DNA from 2 places in the Pseudomonas sp. NPDC096917 genome. Region 1 is predicted to be linked to the other one. Evidence: predicted binding sites of a transcription regulator. Region 1 holds the regulator's gene; the other holds the start of a gene.
The links. The regulator FliA, encoded in region 1, starts transcription of late flagellar genes. The targets are predictions, from matches to a motif close to CTAAAGTTTNNNNNNNNNNNGCCGNTAA.
Positions count from the first base shown of each region.

Region 2: a site for FliA is predicted at 4,328-4,355, ahead of motA (flagellar motor stator protein MotA). Genes of this name have one in related genera too.

Region 1 is NZ_JBIWEO010000004.1:143,905-156,427, reverse strand. It holds gene flhA (flagellar biosynthesis protein FlhA) at 1-1,946, shown strand, start outside; gene flhF (flagellar biosynthesis protein FlhF) at 1,958-3,271, shown strand; gene fleN (flagellar synthesis regulator FleN) at 3,388-4,218, shown strand; gene fliA (RNA polymerase sigma factor FliA) at 4,218-4,958, shown strand; gene ACIQYF_RS06670 (chemotaxis response regulator CheY) at 5,167-5,538, shown strand; gene ACIQYF_RS06665 (protein phosphatase CheZ) at 5,559-6,347, shown strand; gene ACIQYF_RS06660 (chemotaxis protein CheA) at 6,413-8,656, shown strand; gene ACIQYF_RS06655 (chemotaxis response regulator protein-glutamate methylesterase) at 8,706-9,830, shown strand; gene ACIQYF_RS06650 (flagellar motor protein) at 9,830-10,570, shown strand; gene motD (flagellar motor protein MotD) at 10,573-11,463, shown strand; gene ACIQYF_RS06640 (ParA family protein) at 11,513-12,301, shown strand; gene ACIQYF_RS06635 (chemotaxis protein CheW) at 12,386-12,523, shown strand, end outside.
Region 2 is NZ_JBIWEO010000001.1:389,430-394,951, reverse strand. It holds gene ACIQYF_RS01755 (RHS repeat-associated core domain-containing protein) at 1-627, shown strand, start outside; gene orn (oligoribonuclease) at 673-1,215, opposite strand; gene rsgA (small ribosomal subunit biogenesis GTPase RsgA) at 1,322-2,353, shown strand; gene motB (flagellar motor protein MotB) at 2,416-3,405, opposite strand; gene motA (flagellar motor stator protein MotA) at 3,409-4,260, opposite strand; gene ACIQYF_RS01730 (HDOD domain-containing protein) at 4,526-5,522, shown strand, end outside.

The sequences.
Region 1 (12,523 bases):
GCGTATACGCACTGCGACCGCTTGATTTCGCGGTGTTCCCGACCATTCTGCTGATCGCGACGTTAATGCGCCTGGCGCTTAACGTAGCCTCGACCCGGGTGGTCATGCTCCACGGTCAAGAGGGTCACGCCGCTGCCGGTAAAGTGATTCAGGCATTCGGTGAGGTGGTGATCGGCGGCAACTACGTCGTCGGTATCGTGGTGTTCGCGATTTTGATGATCATCAACTTTGTGGTGGTGACCAAAGGTGCCGGGCGTATTTCCGAGGTCAGCGCACGGTTCACCCTCGACGCCATGCCCGGCAAGCAAATGGCAATCGACGCCGACCTTAACGCAGGCTTGATCGATCAACACCAGGCCAAGCTGCGCCGCCAGGAAGTCGCCCAAGAGGCTGAGTTCTACGGCTCGATGGACGGTGCCAGTAAGTTCGTGCGTGGTGACGCCATCGCCGGTCTGTTGATTCTGTTCATCAACCTGATTGGCGGTATGGCCGTCGGTATTTTCCAGCACGGCATGAATTTCAGCGAAGCCGGCAAGGTGTACGCCTTGCTGACCATCGGTGACGGTTTGGTGGCGCAATTGCCGTCGCTGCTGTTGTCGACTGCCGCCGCGATCATGGTGACGCGTGCCTCGGGCTCCGAAGACATGGGCAAGCAGATCAATCGCCAGATGTTCGCCTCGCCCAAGGCCCTGGCGGTGTCGGCTGGCTTGATGGCGGTGATGGGGATTGTGCCGGGCATGCCGCACTTCTCATTCCTCAGCCTGGCGGCCGTTGCCGGTGGTGCTGCTTACCTGATGTGGAAAAAACAAAACGTGGTCAAGGTGCAGGCCCTGCAAGAGGTGCAGCGTCAGCAAGAGCTGCTGCCTTCGCCAGCCCGTGCCCAGGAAACCAAAGAGCTGGGCTGGGACGATGTGACGCCTATCGACATGATCGGGCTTGAGGTGGGGTATCGCCTGATCCCGTTGGTAGACCGCAATCAGGGTGGGCAATTGCTGGCGCGGATCAAGGGGGTGCGTAAAAAGCTGTCTCAGGACTTGGGCTTTTTGATGCCGACCGTGCACATCCGCGACAACCTCGATTTGGCGCCCAGCGCTTATCGCCTGACCCTGATGGGCGTGATTCTGGCCGAGGCCGAGATCTACCCGGATCGCGAGCTGGCGATTAACCCCGGGCAGGTGTTCGGCACCCTCAACGGGATTACCGCCAAAGACCCGGCCTTTGGCCTGGAAGCGGTGTGGATCGAAGTCAGCCAGCGCAGTCAGGCGCAATCGCTGGGCTATACCGTGGTCGATGCCAGTACCGTGGTTGCAACGCACCTCAATCAAATTCTGTACAAGCACTCCCATGAGTTGATTGGCCATGAGGAAGTGCAGCAATTGATGCAGCTGCTGGCCAAGTCTTCACCTAAGTTGGCCGAAGAGTTGGTACCGGGTGTATTGAGCCTGTCGCAGTTGCTTAAGGTCTTGCAGGCGCTGCTGGCCGAGCAAGTGCCGGTGCGCGATATACGCAGCATTGCCGAGGCGGTCGCGAACAATGCCCATAAGAGTCAAGATACTGCCGCTTTGGTTGCCGCTGTGCGGGTCGGCTTGTCCCGCGCCATCGTGCAAAGCATTGTCGGCGTTGAGTCTGAGCTGCCTGTGATCACCTTGGAGCCAAGGTTGGAACAAATATTGCTCAATAGTTTGCAGAAGGCAGGTCAAGGTCAGGAAGACGGTGTTTTGCTGGAGCCAAGCATGGCTGAAAAACTCCAGCGCTCCTTGATCGACGCGGCTCAGCGTCAGGAAATGCAAGGCAATCCAGTGATCTTGCTGGTGGCCGGCCCGATACGCGCGATGCTTTCGCGGTTTGGCCGTTTGGCGGTGCCTAACCTGCACGTGCTGGCGTACCAGGAAATTCCTGACAACAAGCAAGTGACGATCGTTGCGACAGTTGGCCCTAACGGCTGAGGGTTTGATTTATGCAAGTGAAGCGATTTTTCGCCGCAGACATGCGTCAGGCCATGAAACTCATTCGTGACGAATTGGGGGCTGATGCCGCCATTATTGGCAATCGCCGGATCGCTGGCGGCGTTGAGTTGACCGCGGCCCTGGATTACAAGTTGTCCGCACTGGCACCCAGGGTGCCGAATGTTGAGCTGGAAGAAGAACTGCGCAAGACCCAATCGAAGATTGTGTCGGCCCAGGCCGAGTTGAGTCTGCGCGGTGAGGGCGATGCCGAGGCCAGCCGTCAGTTGTTCGCCGGCTTGCCGCTGACGGCCGCTGAACCGTTGATTGAACCCACGCTGGTAGAACCGCCGCGCCCGCTGCCCGCGCCTGCGCCGTCGATTGATCAGCGTGCTTTCGACAACATGCGCAATGAGCTCAATGGTTTGCGCGAGCTGCTCGAAGTGCAACTGGGCTCGCTGGCCTGGAACCAGTTGCAAGGCTCCCGGCCCGAACAGGCTAACTTGTGGCGGCGTTTGCAACGCATCGGTTTGTCCGGTCCGTTGTCGCGCGATTTGTTGGCGCAAGTGACCCAGATAGAGGAACCGCGTCAGGCCTGGCGGATGTTGCTGGCGTACCTGGCACGCATGATTACGACCCCGCAGCTTGAGCCCCTGGAAGAGGGCGGTGTGATCGCGATGGTCGGTCCCGCAGGCATGGGCAAAACCACAACGCTGGCGAAGCTGGCGGCGCGCTATGTACTCAAATATGGCGCGCAAAATATCGCATTGGTGAGCATGGATAGCTTTCGTATCGGCGCCCAGGAGCAGCTTAAAACCCTGGGACGCATTTTGAATGTACCGGTGACCCACGTGGCCCCCGGCCAGTCGTTGGGCCAAACCCTTGAGCCGCTGGTACGCAAGCGCGTGGTGCTGGTAGATACCGCAGGCCTGCAAGCCAGCGACCCGGCGCTGCGCCTGCAACTTGACAGTCTCGCGGGGCGCGGGATCAAGGCGCGCAACTACCTGGTGCTGGCCACTACCAGCCAGAAGCAAGTGCTGGCGGCGGCTTATCTCAGTTACAAGCGCTGCGGGCTGGCGGGATGCATTCTGACCAAGCTCGATGAAACGGCGAGTCTGGGTGAGGTGCTGAGCCTGGCAATCGGCCACGCGCTGCCGGTGGCGTATCTCACGGACGGTCCAAGGATTCCCGACGATCTTCACCTGCCGCGTCGGCACCAATTGGTTAGCCGGGCCGTCAGTGTACAAATGCAGGAAGAGCCCAGCGAAGAAGCCATGGCCGATATGTTCGCTGATATTTACCACAGCCCGCCCAAACGGGTTGGCTGAGGTAGCGATGATTACGTTGCAATGTACCTACATTGATGGTCTGCACGGTGTTGTTCCTGGGGAACACGCAGCAGTCTCTGTAGCCGCGTCTAAGTAAGACAAGGTAAAAAAAGATCATGGGCAGCATGCATCCCGTACAGGTGATCGCAGTGACCGGCGGCAAGGGTGGCGTCGGTAAAACGAATGTGTCAGTCAATTTGTCCATCGCGCTGGCCGAAATGGGCCGGCGCGTCATGTTGATGGACGCCGACCTCGGGTTGGCGAATGTCGATGTCCTGCTGGGGCTGACCCCCAAATTTACCCTGGCCGATGTGGTCGAGGGTCGTTGCGAGCTGCGTGATGTCTTGCTCCTGGGCCCCGGCGGGATTCGCATCGTGCCAGCGGCCTCGGGCACCCAGAGCATGGTGCACTTGAGCCCTGCGCAACACGCGGGCTTGATTCAGGCCTTCAGCGATCTGAGCGATAACCTGGATGTGCTGGTCATCGACACCGCCGCCGGGATTGGCGAATCGGTGGTGAGTTTTGTGCGCGCCGCCCAGGAAGTGCTGCTCGTGGTGTGCGATGAGCCGACCTCGATCACCGATGCCTATGCCTTGATCAAGCTGCTCAACCGTGACTACGGCATGAACCGTTTCCGGGTTCTGGCGAACATGGCCCAGAGCCCTCAGGAAGGGCGCAACCTGTTTGCCAAATTGACCAAGGTCACTGACCGTTTTCTGGACGTGGCTCTGCAATACGTCGGCGCTGTGCCCTATGACGAATGTGTTCGCAAGGCTGTGCAAAAGCAGCGTGCGGTCTACGAAGCCTTCCCGCGTTCCAAGTGCTCGCTGGCGTTTAAGGCCATTGCCCAGAAGGTGGATACCTGGCCGTTGCCGGCCAATCCGCGGGGTCATCTGGAATTCTTTGTCGAGCGCTTGGTACAGCAAGCGGGTAGGGGACGGGTCTAATGACTGCCAGCGGCTATCGCATGTACAGCAAGCCGTCGCGTGACAGCCAATATGAGCTGATCGAGCGCTACGCGCCGCTGGTCAAGCGCATCGCGTATCACCTGCTGGCGCGTTTGCCTGCCAGCGTGCAGGTAGACGATCTGATCCAGGCTGGAATGATCGGCCTGCTTGAAGTGTCGAGCAAATACGACGCCACCAAGGGTGCGAGTTTTGAGACCTACGCGGGGATCCGCATCCGTGGCGCCATGCTCGATGAGGTGCGCAAGGGTGACTGGGCGCCGCGTTCGGTGCACCGCAACACACGCATGGTCAGTGACGCCATTCGGGTAATTGAAGCTAAAACAGGGTGTGACGCTAAAGATCACGAAGTTGCGGCCGAACTTAAGTTAAGCCTTGATGATTATTACGCCATCTTGAACGACACCCTGGGCAGCCGGCTGTTCAGTTTCGACGACCTGTTGCAGGACGGCGAACACGAAGGGCTGCATGAGGATGGCGCCAGTGCTCATCTTGAGCCGTCGCGAGACCTGGAGGATGAACGCTTTCAGGCCGCGTTGGCCGAAGCCATCAGCCTGTTGCCGGAGCGCGAACGGCTGGTGCTGGCGCTGTACTACGACGAAGAGCTCAACCTCAAGGAAATCGGTGAGGTGCTGGGGGTGAGCGAGTCGCGTGTCAGTCAGTTGCACAGCCAGTGCGCGGCACGATTGCGCGCGCGTCTGAGCCAGTGGCGAGCGCACTGAGGCGACGCCAATCCTGTCGCCGCTGGCGCAGGCTGCGATAAGGGCCCATGGACCTGCTCTTCTATGGGGCTGGGGTCGTTGCGCAACCCATCACGGCCTGCCAGCGGCTACACCGTTATCGATTGTTAAATGCACCGAATTGATTGAAATGGCGCGTTCAGAAACAGGGCGCGTTTAAGACTGCTTGGAGGTCGAATTGGACAAGAATATGAAAATCCTCATCGTTGATGATTTTTCAACGATGAGGCGGATCATTAAAAACCTGTTGCGTGACCTCGGGTTCACCAACACGGTCGAGGCGGATGACGGCACGACGGCGCTTCCGATCCTCAATCTGGGTCACATCGACTTTTTGGTGACTGACTGGAACATGCCTGGCATGACCGGTATTGAACTGCTGCGCCATGTGCGAGCGGACGACAAACTCAAGCATTTGCCCGTGCTGATGGTGACTGCCGAAGCCAAGCGTGAGCAGATCATTGAAGCTGCCCAAGCCGGCGTAAACGGCTATGTGGTCAAGCCGTTCACCGCTATCGCACTCAAAGACAAGATCGAAAAGATCTTCGAACGCATCGGTTGAACGGTTCTCTGGGGGGCGCAATGCAGCAGATAGATTCAACAACGGGCGAGTTTGAGTCGACCCTCAAAAAACATGCTCACGAACTGGTCGAAAGCCTCGAAAAGGGCCAGTTTGGCGACGCCGTGCAATTGATTCATGAACTGAACCAGACCCGTGATCGCGGTCTGTACCGCGAAGTTGGCAAGCTGACGCGCGAATTGCACAGCGCCATAGTCGATTTTCATATTGATCCGACCATGCCGCGCGCTGAAGAAGTGTCGCAGATCACGGATGCCACTGAGCGTTTGGCTTATGTTGTGAAGTTGACGGAAGCCGCCGCCAATCGAACCATGGATCTGGTGGAGAACTGTACGCCCCTGGTCAATGGCCTGGGGCAGGAAGCCAAAGCCTTGAGTGCTGACTGGGGGCGCTTCATGCGCCGTGAAGTCGGTGCCCAAGAGTTTCGTGAGCTGGCACATCGGGTTGACAGTTTTTTGACGCGAAGCGAAGCCGAGCAGCAGATTGTCTCCAGTAATTTGACCGACATTCTGCTGGCCCAGGATTATCAGGACCTCACCGGTCAGGTGATCAAGCGCGTCACGCAGTTGGTCACGGAGGTTGAACGCAATTTGCTCAAACTGGTGCTGATGGCCAGCCAGGTAGATCGTTTCGCCGGGATCGAACATGACCGTGAGGCGCTGCGTGCGGAAAATAATTCGCAAAAAGACCTGACGAAGGGTGAAGGTCCGCAGATTCATGCCGATAAGCGTAGTGACGTCGTATCCGGCCAGGATGATGTTGACGATTTGTTGTCCAGTTTAGGTTTCTAGGTCTTGAGTAGGCGTGCGGGCGCAGTTGTCCGGCGCTGAAAGTCCCTACTTCAAGGAGCACGTACATGAGCTTCGGCGCCGATGAAGAAATCCTTCAGGATTTTCTGGTTGAAGCCGGCGAAATTTTAGAGTTGCTGTCCGAACAACTGGTCGAGCTAGAAAGCCGACCGGATGATGCTGACTTGCTCAATGCTATTTTTCGCGGTTTTCACACTGTAAAAGGGGGCGCCGGCTTTCTGCAGCTCAATGAGCTGGTCGAGTGCTGCCACATTGCCGAAAATGTCTTCGACATCTTGCGCAAGGGTGAGCGCGGCGTCGACTCGGATCTGATGGACGTGGTGCTTGAGGCGCTGGACGCGGTCAACGCCATGTTTGCGCAAGTGCGCGAACGCAGCCCGATCACCGCGGCCACTCCAGAGCTGTTGGCGGCGCTGGCGCGACTGGCCGAGCCCGCTGCAACGCAGGCCCCGGCTACAGCGTCTGCTGCATCCGAGCCAGTCGCTGCGCCAGTGACGGCCACACCAAACACCGACATCGTCGATATTACCGACAACGAATTTGAGCTGCTGCTCGACTCGCTGAATGCGGTCAAGGCCGACGCAGCAGAAGTGGCCCAGGCCACTGAAGTCGCCTCGCTCAATGACGAAATCAGCGATGCCGAGTTCGAGTCATTGCTGGATCAGTTGCATGGCAAGGGGCGTTTCTCCCCGGATGCGGTTTCCCGTACCGCGCCCAGTGTTTCACCCGCTGAGCCGATGGCCGCCAGCAATGAAATCACTGACGACGAATTTGAAGCATTGCTCGATCAGTTGCACGGCAAGGGCTCGTTCAGTGCCGATGCCCTGGATGCCGTAGCCACTGCGCCAGCGCCGGTGGAAGTGGCTGCCGGTCCGACGGAACTGGCCCCGCAGACGCACCCGGACCACATCAGTGATCACGAATTTGAAGCGCTGCTCGACGAGCTGCACGGCAAAGGCAAGTTCTCGGCCCAAAGTCCGGCTGTAGTGGCAGCGGTAGCCTCGGCGCCAGCGTCTGCTGCCACGTTGGTCGCGAAAAAGCCCGACGCCAGCGTTGGCGCACCGCATTCTGCGCCAGCCCGTGCAACGGCGCCTCCTGCGGAAAAACCGACCGCCTCCGAGGCCGAAACCACCGTGCGGGTCGACACCGCACGGCTCGACGAAATCATGAACATGGTGGGCGAGCTGGTGCTGGTGCGTAACCGTCTGGTGCGTCTGGGCCTCAACAGCCACGACGAAGCCATGGCCAAGGCCCTGTCAAATCTGGATGTGGTCACGGCTGACTTGCAAACCTCGGTAATGAAGACGCGGATGCAACCGATCAAGAAAGTCTTCGGTCGTTTCCCGCGTCTGGTTCGCGATTTGGCGCGCCAACTGAAAAAAGAAATCAGCCTGGAGCTGGTGGGCGAAGAAACCGATCTTGATAAAAATCTGGTCGAGGCGCTGGCCGATCCGTTGGTGCACTTGGTGCGTAATGCGGTCGACCATGGTTGTGAAACCCCGGAAGAGCGCGAAGCGGCCGGCAAGCACCGCTGTGGGCGGGTGATTCTGTCGGCCGAGCAGGAAGGCGACCACATTCTGCTGTCGATCTCGGATGACGGCAAAGGCATGGATGCCAATGTGCTGCGTGCCATTGCCGTGAAAAAAGGCCTGATGGACAAAGACGCAGCCGACCGCTTGAGCGAGAACGATTGCTACAACCTGATTTTCGCGCCGGGTTTCTCGACCAAAACCGAGATTTCCGACGTGTCCGGCCGTGGTGTGGGCATGGATGTGGTGAAAACCAAAATCGCCCAACTCAACGGCTCGCTGGCCATTGAGTCGACCCTGGGCAAGGGCTCGAAGATTGTGATCAAGGTGCCGCTGACCCTGGCGATCATGCCGACGCTGATGGTGATGCTGGGCAATCAGGCGTTTGCGTTCCCGCTGGTCAACGTCAACGAAATCTTCCACCTCGACCTGTCGCGCACCAACGTGGTCGATGGCCAGGAAGTGGTGATCGTGCGCGATAAAGCGCTGCCGTTGTTCTACCTCAAGCGTTGGCTGGTGGCTTCGGCGGTCCATGAAGAACAGCGCGAAGGGCATGTGGTGATTCTGTCAGTGGGCACCCAGCGCATCGGCTTTGTGGTCGATCAACTGGTTGGCCAGGAAGAAGTGGTCATCAAACCGTTGGGCAAAATGCTCCAGGGCACGCCTGGCATGTCGGGCGCCACCATTACCGGTGACGGTCGTATTGCCTTGATCCTGGATGTGCCGAGCATGCTCAAGCACTACGCCTCACGGCGTATTTGATTCTGGTTGCGCGGGGCGCGGGTGCCCCAAGCCGCCTAACGGAGTGTTTATGGTAGTCAAGGTCTTGGTGGTGGACGATTCTGGATTTTTCCGCCGCCGTGTCTCGGAAATCCTGTCCGCTGACCCGACGATTCAGGTGATCGGCACCGCCACGAATGGCAAGGAAGCCATTGATCAGGCGCTGCTGCTCAAGCCTGACGTGATCACCATGGACTATGAAATGCCGTTGATGGACGGCATCACCGCTGTGCGTCACATCATGCAGCGCTGTCCGACGCCGGTGTTGATGTTTTCCTCGCTGACCCACGAAGGTGCCCGGGTAACACTCGATGCACTGGATGCGGGGGCTGTAGACTTCCTGCCGAAAAACTTCGAAGACATCTCGCGTAACCCAGACAAAGTCAAACAAATGCTGTGCGAAAAAGTACACAGCATTTCGCGCAGTAACCGTCGCCTGTCCAGCTACAGTGCTCCGGCGCCTGCTCCAACCCCTGCGCCGGTCAGCCGTCCGGCACTCGGTGGGCTTGCGGCGCCCGCTCCCGCGCGGACCCCACCGATTGCCAGTCGCGCGGCACCGGCGCCAGTGCCGCATTCGCCGGCGCCAAAACGCAAATCCTACAAGCTGCTGGCCATTGGCACTTCGACCGGTGGCCCGGTGGCGTTGCAGCGGGTATTGACTCAATTGCCGGGCAACTTTCCGGCCCCCATCGTGCTGGTGCAACACATGCCGGCGGCGTTCACCAAGGCTTTTGCCGAGCGCCTGGACAAGCTGTGCCGCATCAGCGTCAAGGAAGCTGAAGACGGTGACACCTTGCGACCAGGTCTGGCCTTGCTGGCACCTGGCGGCAAGCAAATGATGATCGACGGCCGTGGCACGGTCAGAATCCTGCCCGGTGATGAGCGTCTGAACTACAAGCCGTGTGTCGACATTACCTTTGGCTCTGCGGCCAAGGCTTATGGTGACAAAGTTTTGGCGGTGGTTTTGACCGGTATGGGCGCGGACGGCCGCGAGGGCGCACGCCTGCTCAAACAGGGCGGCAGTCAGGTGTGGGCGCAAGACGAAGCGAGCTGTGTGATTTACGGCATGCCCATGGCTATCGTGAAAGCCGGCCTGGCGGATGCGGTGTACAGCCTCGACGACATGGGGCGGCATCTGATCGAGGCCTGTCATTAATGGACGTCCTGAGCCTGATCGGAATCATCATGGCCTTTGTCGCGATTATTGGCGGCAACTACCTCGAAGGCGGGCATTTTGGCGCCCTGGCCAACGGTCCGGCAGCGCTGATCGTACTCGGTGGCACCCTTGGCGCGGCTTTGTTGCAGTCGCCCATGAGCGCCTTCAAACGCGCCATACAGACCGTGGGCTGGATTGTGTTTCCGCCGCACATCGACATGGCCGGCGGCGTCAATCGGGTCGTCAACTGGAGCCTCACGGCGCGCAAGGAAGGCTTGCTCGGGCTGGAAGGGGTGGCCGACGCCGAACCCGACAGTTATGCGCGCAAAGGCTTGCAGTTGCTGGTCGACGGGGTTGAGCCCGAAGCCATTCGCAGCGTGCTGGAGGTCGATTACATGACCCAGGAAAGCCGCGACATCGAGGCTGCCAAAGTCTTTGAATGCATGGGCGGCTATGCGCCGACCATCGGCATCATTGGCGCCGTCATGGGCTTGATCCATGTGATGGGCAATCTGGCAGACCCCAGCCAGTTGGGCAGCGGGATTGCCGTGGCTTTTGTGGCGACCATTTATGGGGTGGCCAGTGCCAACCTGGTGTTGCTGCCGATTGCCAGCAAACTCAAGGGCATCGCCATGCGCCAATCGCTGTACCGCGAGATGTTGCTCGAAGGCATCCTCTCCATTGCCGAAGGCGAGAACCCGCGGGCCATTGAGCTCAAGCTTCAAGGTTTTACGGGATAACCATGAGCCGTCGCCGTCGCGCTGTCGAAGAGCATGTCAATCACGAACGCTGGCTGGTGTCCTACGCGGACTTCATCACCTTGCTGTTTGCCTTTTTTGTGGTCATGTACTCGATTTCGTCAATCAACGAGGGCAAATACAAGGTGGTTTCCCAGGCGCTGCTCGGGGTGTTCAATGACAGCGAACGCAGCATCAAACCCATTCCGATAGGCGAGGAGCGGCCGTTGACCAGCAAGCCGGCCGAGCCTCTGGTCAAAGACAGTGAGCCTACCGATGCCGGTTTGGGGCAGATTCCGGATGACCCGCTTAAAACCATTGCCAATGACATTACCCAAAGCTTTGGCGATTTGATTGCCTCCCGCCAGATGACCGTGAGCGGCAACGAGTTGTGGGTCGAGATCGAACTCAATTCCAGCTTGCTGTTTGGCAGCGGCGATGCGATGCCCAGCGATTTGGCGTTCAGCATCATCGATAAGGTGGCGGCGATCCTCAAGCCTTATGACAATCCGATCCACGTCGAAGGCTTCACTGACAATTTGCCGATCCGTACGGTGCAATATCCCACCAACTGGGAGCTGTCCTCGGCGCGTTCGGCCAGTATTGTGCGCATGCTGGCGATGCAAGGTGTGGACCCTGCGCGCATGGCGTCGGTGGGGTACGCCGAGTTTCAGCCGGTGGCCAATAACGCCACGCCCGAGGGGCGTGCGCTCAATCGTCGAGTGGTTTTGGTGGTGTCTCGCAACCTGCAAGTGCGTCGCAGCCTGACGGGCAGTGGTACCGCCAAGGCAACAGCGGACGCAACCCTGAAGCGGGCTGGCACACAAACTGCACCGCCGTATACAACGCCGCTGGTTCGTGGGAATGGTGTCAATTCCCCGTCACCGTCCCTATAAGTGCATGTCAATTCTCGGCCGGCAAAGTGCAGCCGGGAGGAACAACTGAATGAGAGTCTGGGCAGTAGCTAATCAAAAAGGTGGAGTCGGCAAGACCACCACATCCATCGCTCTGGCCGGTTTGCTGGCTGAGGCGGGCAAGCGCGTGGTTGTGGTCGATCTCGACCCGCACGGTTCCATGACCAGTTATTTCGGTTATGACCCGGACGCCCTTGAACACAGCAATTACGACCTTTTTTTGCACAAGGGCCAGGTGCCGCAAGGCCTGACCGCGCAATTGCTGTTGCCCACCAGCAACGAGCAGATTGCCTTGTTGCCGGCCAGCACGGCGTTGGCCACCCTGGAGCGCCAATCGCCGGGGCAAAGTGGTTTGGGGCTGGTGATCGCCCGTGCCCTGGCTCAACTGTGGCAAGACTACGACTACGCGATCATCGACAGCCCGCCGTTGCTCGGCGTGCTGATGGTCAATGCTTTGGCGGCCAGCCAGCAGTTGGTGATCCCGGTGCAAACCGAACATCTGGCGCTGATGGGGCTGGAGCGCATGGTCAATACACTGGCGATGATCAACCGTTCGCGCCAGCAGGCGTTGCCGTTTTGCATCGTGCCGACCTTGTTCGATCGCCGTACCCAGGCCTCGATGAGCACCTTGCGGGTATTGCGCGATTCGCACCCCCAAACGCTGTGGCAGGGCTTTATTCCGGTCGACACGCGCTTGCGTGATGCCAGCCGGGCAGGGCTTACACCTTCGCAGTTCGACAACAAAAGCCGTGGCACGATTGCGTATCGCGCCTTGCTTAAACATATGTTGACCCAGCAACTTTCGCCGCAGGCGGTGTGAGATGGGCGGGCATCCAAGTATCTCTGTTGAGCGGCCCAGAACCCTGACAGGTTTTTGTCGCCTCAGCGTTGAGTGGGGCACCTTATGAAGCAACCGGTCGCGCTGTCTACAAGCCCGCAAGTGGCGTTGCAGTCTTACCTGGACACCTTGCTGTTTGATGCCACGCAAGAGGTGCTGGATGACGTGGCGCTGGCTGAGCCCGAACTTGATGCGCTGGAGGAT
Region 2 (5,522 bases), on a different contig from region 1:
GGGAAAGGGGGCATTAATGCGTATGCGTACTGCACAAACCCTATTACATATAGCGACCCGACTGGACATATTAAATTCAAAACACTTAGCACGGTGATTGCACGAAGCAGAAGCTCATTAAAAAAAGCCCAAGAAAATTCACTACGAAAACTCACACGAGAAGGAATACCAGAGGTTGAACTTGAGACACAAATCGAATTTGTCAATGACTACATGAGAGCAAGAAAATCGTCAAACCCCTTCATCGAGGTTCTCAGTTATCCGGAAATCTCGACCCTAAACAAAAACCCTAAAACTTTAATTGGTATAACACTGGATACATTTACTGGCAGCGAACTGCACAGACTAGAAACCACCGTTTATAAAAACGTCATGAGCCACATTGCCTCGCGAACTACAGACTCCCAATCTTTACATCGACTCAATAAAAATTATCATCCAGCGATGCAAATAGCCAACTTTATAGCTGAAGACACCCCCGGCGTCTCACCAAGCGAATTTTCAACCTTCCTTATCAACCTATCAAACCACACACCTACAAATATGAACGCCGCCGATTCACTTGGCGTAGAAACTTACTATAAAATGCTGGCAATAAAACTTAAGCAAACGAGAGGAAGTCATTAAAAAACAAGCCCACTGCACTTTCGCAATGGGCTCAAACATGGACAATTAAAACTTAATAAAGTGCTTGCGATAATGCTGCAACTCAGCAATCGACTCACGAATATCGTCCAGTGCCAGGTGCGTGCCTTTTTTCACTAGGCTGTCGCGCACTTGCGGCGCCCAGCGGGCAACCAGTTCTTTGAGGGTCGACACATCAAGGTTGCGGTAGTGGAAGTAGCTTTCGAGGGCTTTCATGTGGGTGTACAGAAAACGCCGGTCCTGGCAGATGCTGTTGCCACAGATCGGCGATTTGCCTTTGGGCACCCACTGTTCAAGGAAGGCGATGGTCTGTGCTTCGGCTTCGGCCATGCTGGTGGTGCTGTCTTTGACGCGCTGGATCAGGCCGCTGCCGCCATGGGTACGGGTGTTCCATTCGTCCATGCGCGCCAGCACGTCGTCGCTGTGGTGGATGGCGATGACCGGGCCTTCGGCCAAGGTGTTGAGTTCGCTGTCAGTGACAATGGTGGCCATTTCGATAATGACGTCGTTGTCCGGGTCAAGGCCGGTCATTTCCAGGTCGATCCAGATCAGGTTCTGCGCGTTGTTCATAAAGGCCTCCAGAGCTTAGTCGCGCAGTTTAGCTTAGGCACCCGGCCCTCGTGCTAAACTCGCCAGCGTTTTACCCTCCTTATCGTTTTATCAACACGGAACACCCATGGCCAAACGCCAGCTCAATCGTCGCCAAAACTGGCGCATCGAAAAGATCCAGGGCGAGCGCGCTGCCCGCGCTGCCAAACGCGAATCCAGTGCCGTCGAAGCGCTTGAAGGCGGCGACTTAGGCCCCGAGCAACTCGGCCTGGTGATCGCGCACTTTGGTGTGCAGGTCGAAGTCGAAGCCCAGGAAGGCGATCTGAAAGGCCAGATGTTTCGTTGCCACTTGCGCGCCAACCTGCCCGCACTGGTAACAGGCGACACGGTGGTGTGGCGCGCGGGCAACCAGGGTATCGGCGTTATCGTCGCCCAGTTGCCGCGTAAAACCGAACTGTGCCGCCCCGACAGCCGCGGCCAGCTCAAGCCGGTAGCCGCCAACGTCGACATGATCGTGATTGTGTTCGCGCCGATGCCCGAGCCGCACGCCAACCTGATCGACCGTTACCTGGTCGCCGCCGAGCACGCAGGGATTCGTCCGCTGTTGCTGCTCAACAAAGCGGATTTGATCGACGATCAAAACGCCCCTGCGCTGAATGCGTTGCTGGGTGTTTATCGTCAGTTGGGCTACCCGGTGCTCGAAGTGTCCGCGCACCACGGCGATGGCATGCAGCAGTTGCAAGCGCAACTGGACGGCCACATCAGCGTGTTCGTGGGTCAGTCGGGTGTGGGCAAGTCATCGCTGGTGAACAGCTTGCTGCCTGAGGTCAACCTGCGGGTGGGACCACTGTCGGAAATTTCCGGTCAGGGCACGCACACCACGACGACGGCGCGATTGTTCCACTTTCCAGGCGGTGGCGAGTTGATCGACTCCCCGGGTATTCGCGAGTTTGGCCTGGGCCACGTGAGCCGAGCGGATGTGGAAGCAGGCTTTATCGAGTTCAACGATTTGATCGGTCGCTGCCGTTTCCGCGATTGCAAGCACGACCGCGAGCCGGGCTGTGCATTGTTGATGGCGCTGGAAGATGGCCGCGTGCAGCAACAGCGCATGAACAGCTATCGCTCGATCATTGCGAGCTTGCCGGAAAGCAGCCACTAGCTCCTCACACAGGCCCGCGCAAATCCCGTAGGGGCGAGCTTGCTCGCTCCTGCACAGAGGCGTTATTGGGTGGCTGGCGCTTTGTCATCAAACAAGTTCAGTTTCTGACGCTCTTCGTGCATCGGTGGCGGCTGTTGGTCGGCTGGCAGTTTGATCGGGTCAACCAGCGCCTTGGGCAGTGTTTGTGCCTTGACCGGGTCAGGCCCTTGCTCGCCCTCAATCGCTTGCTGGGCCTTTTTGGTCAGTACCACGATGTCGATCCGCCGGTTGACCGGGTTGTTCGGCCGGGTTTTGTCGAACAACGCCGATGACGCATAGCCCACAACCCGCGCCACTTGGTTATCGGGGTAGCTGCCTGCCACCAACGCACGCCGCGCGGCATTGGCCCGGTTGGCCGAAAGCTCCCAGTTGCCAAAGTCACCCGTGCCCGCATAGGGCATGGCGTCGGTGTGGCCGCTGATGCTGATTTTGTTCGGCACCGCTTTAATGGTATCGGCCAAGGCCAGCAAAATATCTTCGAAATAGGGTTTGAGGCGCGCACTGCCAACATCGAACATCGGGCGGCTTTCGGCATCCATGATTTGGATACGCAAACCGTCAGGCGTGATTTCGAACAGCAACTGATCCTTGAATTTTTGTAGCTGTGGATTTTCTTCGACCTTGTTTTGCAGTTCTTGCAACAACAGCTCCAGGCGCTCTTTTTCAACCTGCTCGGCCATGCTTTGAATCTGATCCGCATCGACTTTGATTTTGTCGGGCTGAGGTTGCAGCTTTTCTTCCGGGTTGAGGGTGTTGTCCGGCGCCAGCGCTGGCGTACCGCCCAGGTCGATGGTGTAAGGCGTACCGCTTTCCGTGAAGCCGATCGGGTCTTTGAAATAACCGCCAATGGCGATTTTTTGTTCCGGGGTGGCCGCTGTCATCAGCCACAACACCAGAAAGAACGCCATCATCGCCGTTGCGAAGTCCGCAAAAGCGATTTTCCAGGCGCCACCGTGATGGCCTGCGGCATAGCGCTTGACGCGCTTGATGATGATCGGCTGATTGTTTTCCATAAATCAGCGACCGCGAACCACTTGCTCCAGCTCGGAGAAGCTCGGCCGATGCTTGGGGTAGAGTACTTTTCGACCAAACTCGACTGCCAGCGACGGCGGCATGCCCGAGGCCGAGGCCACGAGCGACGCTTTGATCGACTCGTAGACGTTGAGTTCTTCTTTGGCATCGTGTGACAACGAGGTCGCCAAAGGACCAAAGAAGCCATAGGCCGCCAAAATACCGAAGAAGGTCCCCACCAGCGCCGCCCCCACGTGCATGCCGATGGCCGCCTGGTCGCCTTCACCCAGCGAGGCCATTGTCACCACAATGCCAAGCACCGCGGCCACAATACCGAAGCCCGGCATACCGTCGGCGATCCCGGTGATGGCGTGTGAAGGGTGTTCGAGTTCTTCCTTGAGGTTGAACAGCTCCATGTCGAACAGCCCCTCCAGCTCATGGGGCGCCATGTTGCCCGACGACATGATGCGCAGGTAATCACAGATAAACGCAGTCATGCGCTCGTCTTTCAAGACGGTCGGGTATTTGGCGAAAATCGGGCTGGCCGCCGCGTCTTCGATGTCGGCCTCAATCGCCATCATGCCTTCGCGGCGGCTCTTGTTGAGGATCTCGTACACCAGCCCCAACACTTCCAGATAGAAAGTGTGGGTGAAACGCGAACCGAACATGCTCAGTGATTTTTTGATCACGTGCAGGGTCATGTAGCCGGGGTTGGCCTGTAGAAAGGCACCAAAGGCAGCGCCGCCAATGATCATGACCTCGAAAGGCTGAATCAGCGCACCGATCTTGCCGTGGGAAAGCACGTAACCGCCGAGAACACTCGCAAATACGACGATGATGCCGATAATTTTAGCCATAGTTAATAAGGTACTTATTGAGTCGGGTTCAGGGCACATTCCAGCGTAGCTAAAACTCTTTCACTCCTTATCGGCATTTGTGCGCCAGACTATAGTCGTTGAAGCAGAAAAACCATGTTCTGCATCGCCCACCGCACATCTTTTGCGCAAGAAAACCCAAGAAATTGCAGACGCTGTCAAGAACAGCAACATCAACAACTTGTGCGATGAATGGGGCGGTGCAATATTCATTTCCACTTACATTGATGATGACCGCGCGCCCATCATGACCACTGAAAAGACTGAACAGCCTTGCACCCTGGATGCGTGGGTTACTCACCTCGACGCGGTTGCCTTGCCGATCCCGCAGCAAAGCCATGCGCGGGTGTGCAAAACCATCAGCGACAGTCGCCGCTCGTTGCGCGAAATTGCCGAAGTCATGCAAGACAGTCCGGCACTCGCCCTCAACCTGATCCGTGAAGCCAATCAACACGCGAAAAGCAGCCTCAGTGAACCCGCCGAAAGTCTTGAGGTGGCCATTAATCGCCTGGGTTTAAAGCGCACCCAAGAGCTGCTTGAACAGATGCCCGTGCTGCCCACCGAAGAAATCCCAGTCGCGTTGCGACAAGTTCAGCTCATCAGCCAGCATGCCGCGCAGCAAGGCATCGGCCTGTTTGGCAATCGTCTCGCGCGGTTGTGGCAAGAAGTGTACTGGGGCAGTTTGTTGTTCTTCTCGCCGCTGTGGCCGATGGCCGTGAGCTACCCCAAACAACTCGAAGAATGGGAAGCGCGGGTGGTTCAAAAGGGTGAGTGCGCCCGCACGGTTGAACACGCCCTGTTTGGGGTGCGCCTGTTTGAAATCTGCCGTGCCCTGGCCCAGTTGTGGCGGCTGCCCGACTGGGTGATGCAGGGTTACGCGGTGATCACGGATGACAAGCGCACGCTGATCAAGGTGCTGCACATCGCCCGCGACATCCATCAACCGCTGCTCCAGCAGCAGCATCTGGATGCCGAGCCGGCACTGCGCCGCTGGCTGAATCACCCCGCTAACAGTCTATTGCTGGCCAACGGCCTGGCGCTGTCGGCCCAACAGGGCTGGGACTCGCCGCACAATCTGCGCTGGCAGTACCTGAGCAGCCTGTATCTGCAGTTGCCACTGCATGAAGTGCAGCAACAGGTGCACCAGAATGCCGCGAGCAGCGCCCGCTATCACTCGATGCCCGAGCTCTGGCACCCGGCACTGGGGCTGCTCATGCCTTGGGACACGCGGCGCGCAAACACCC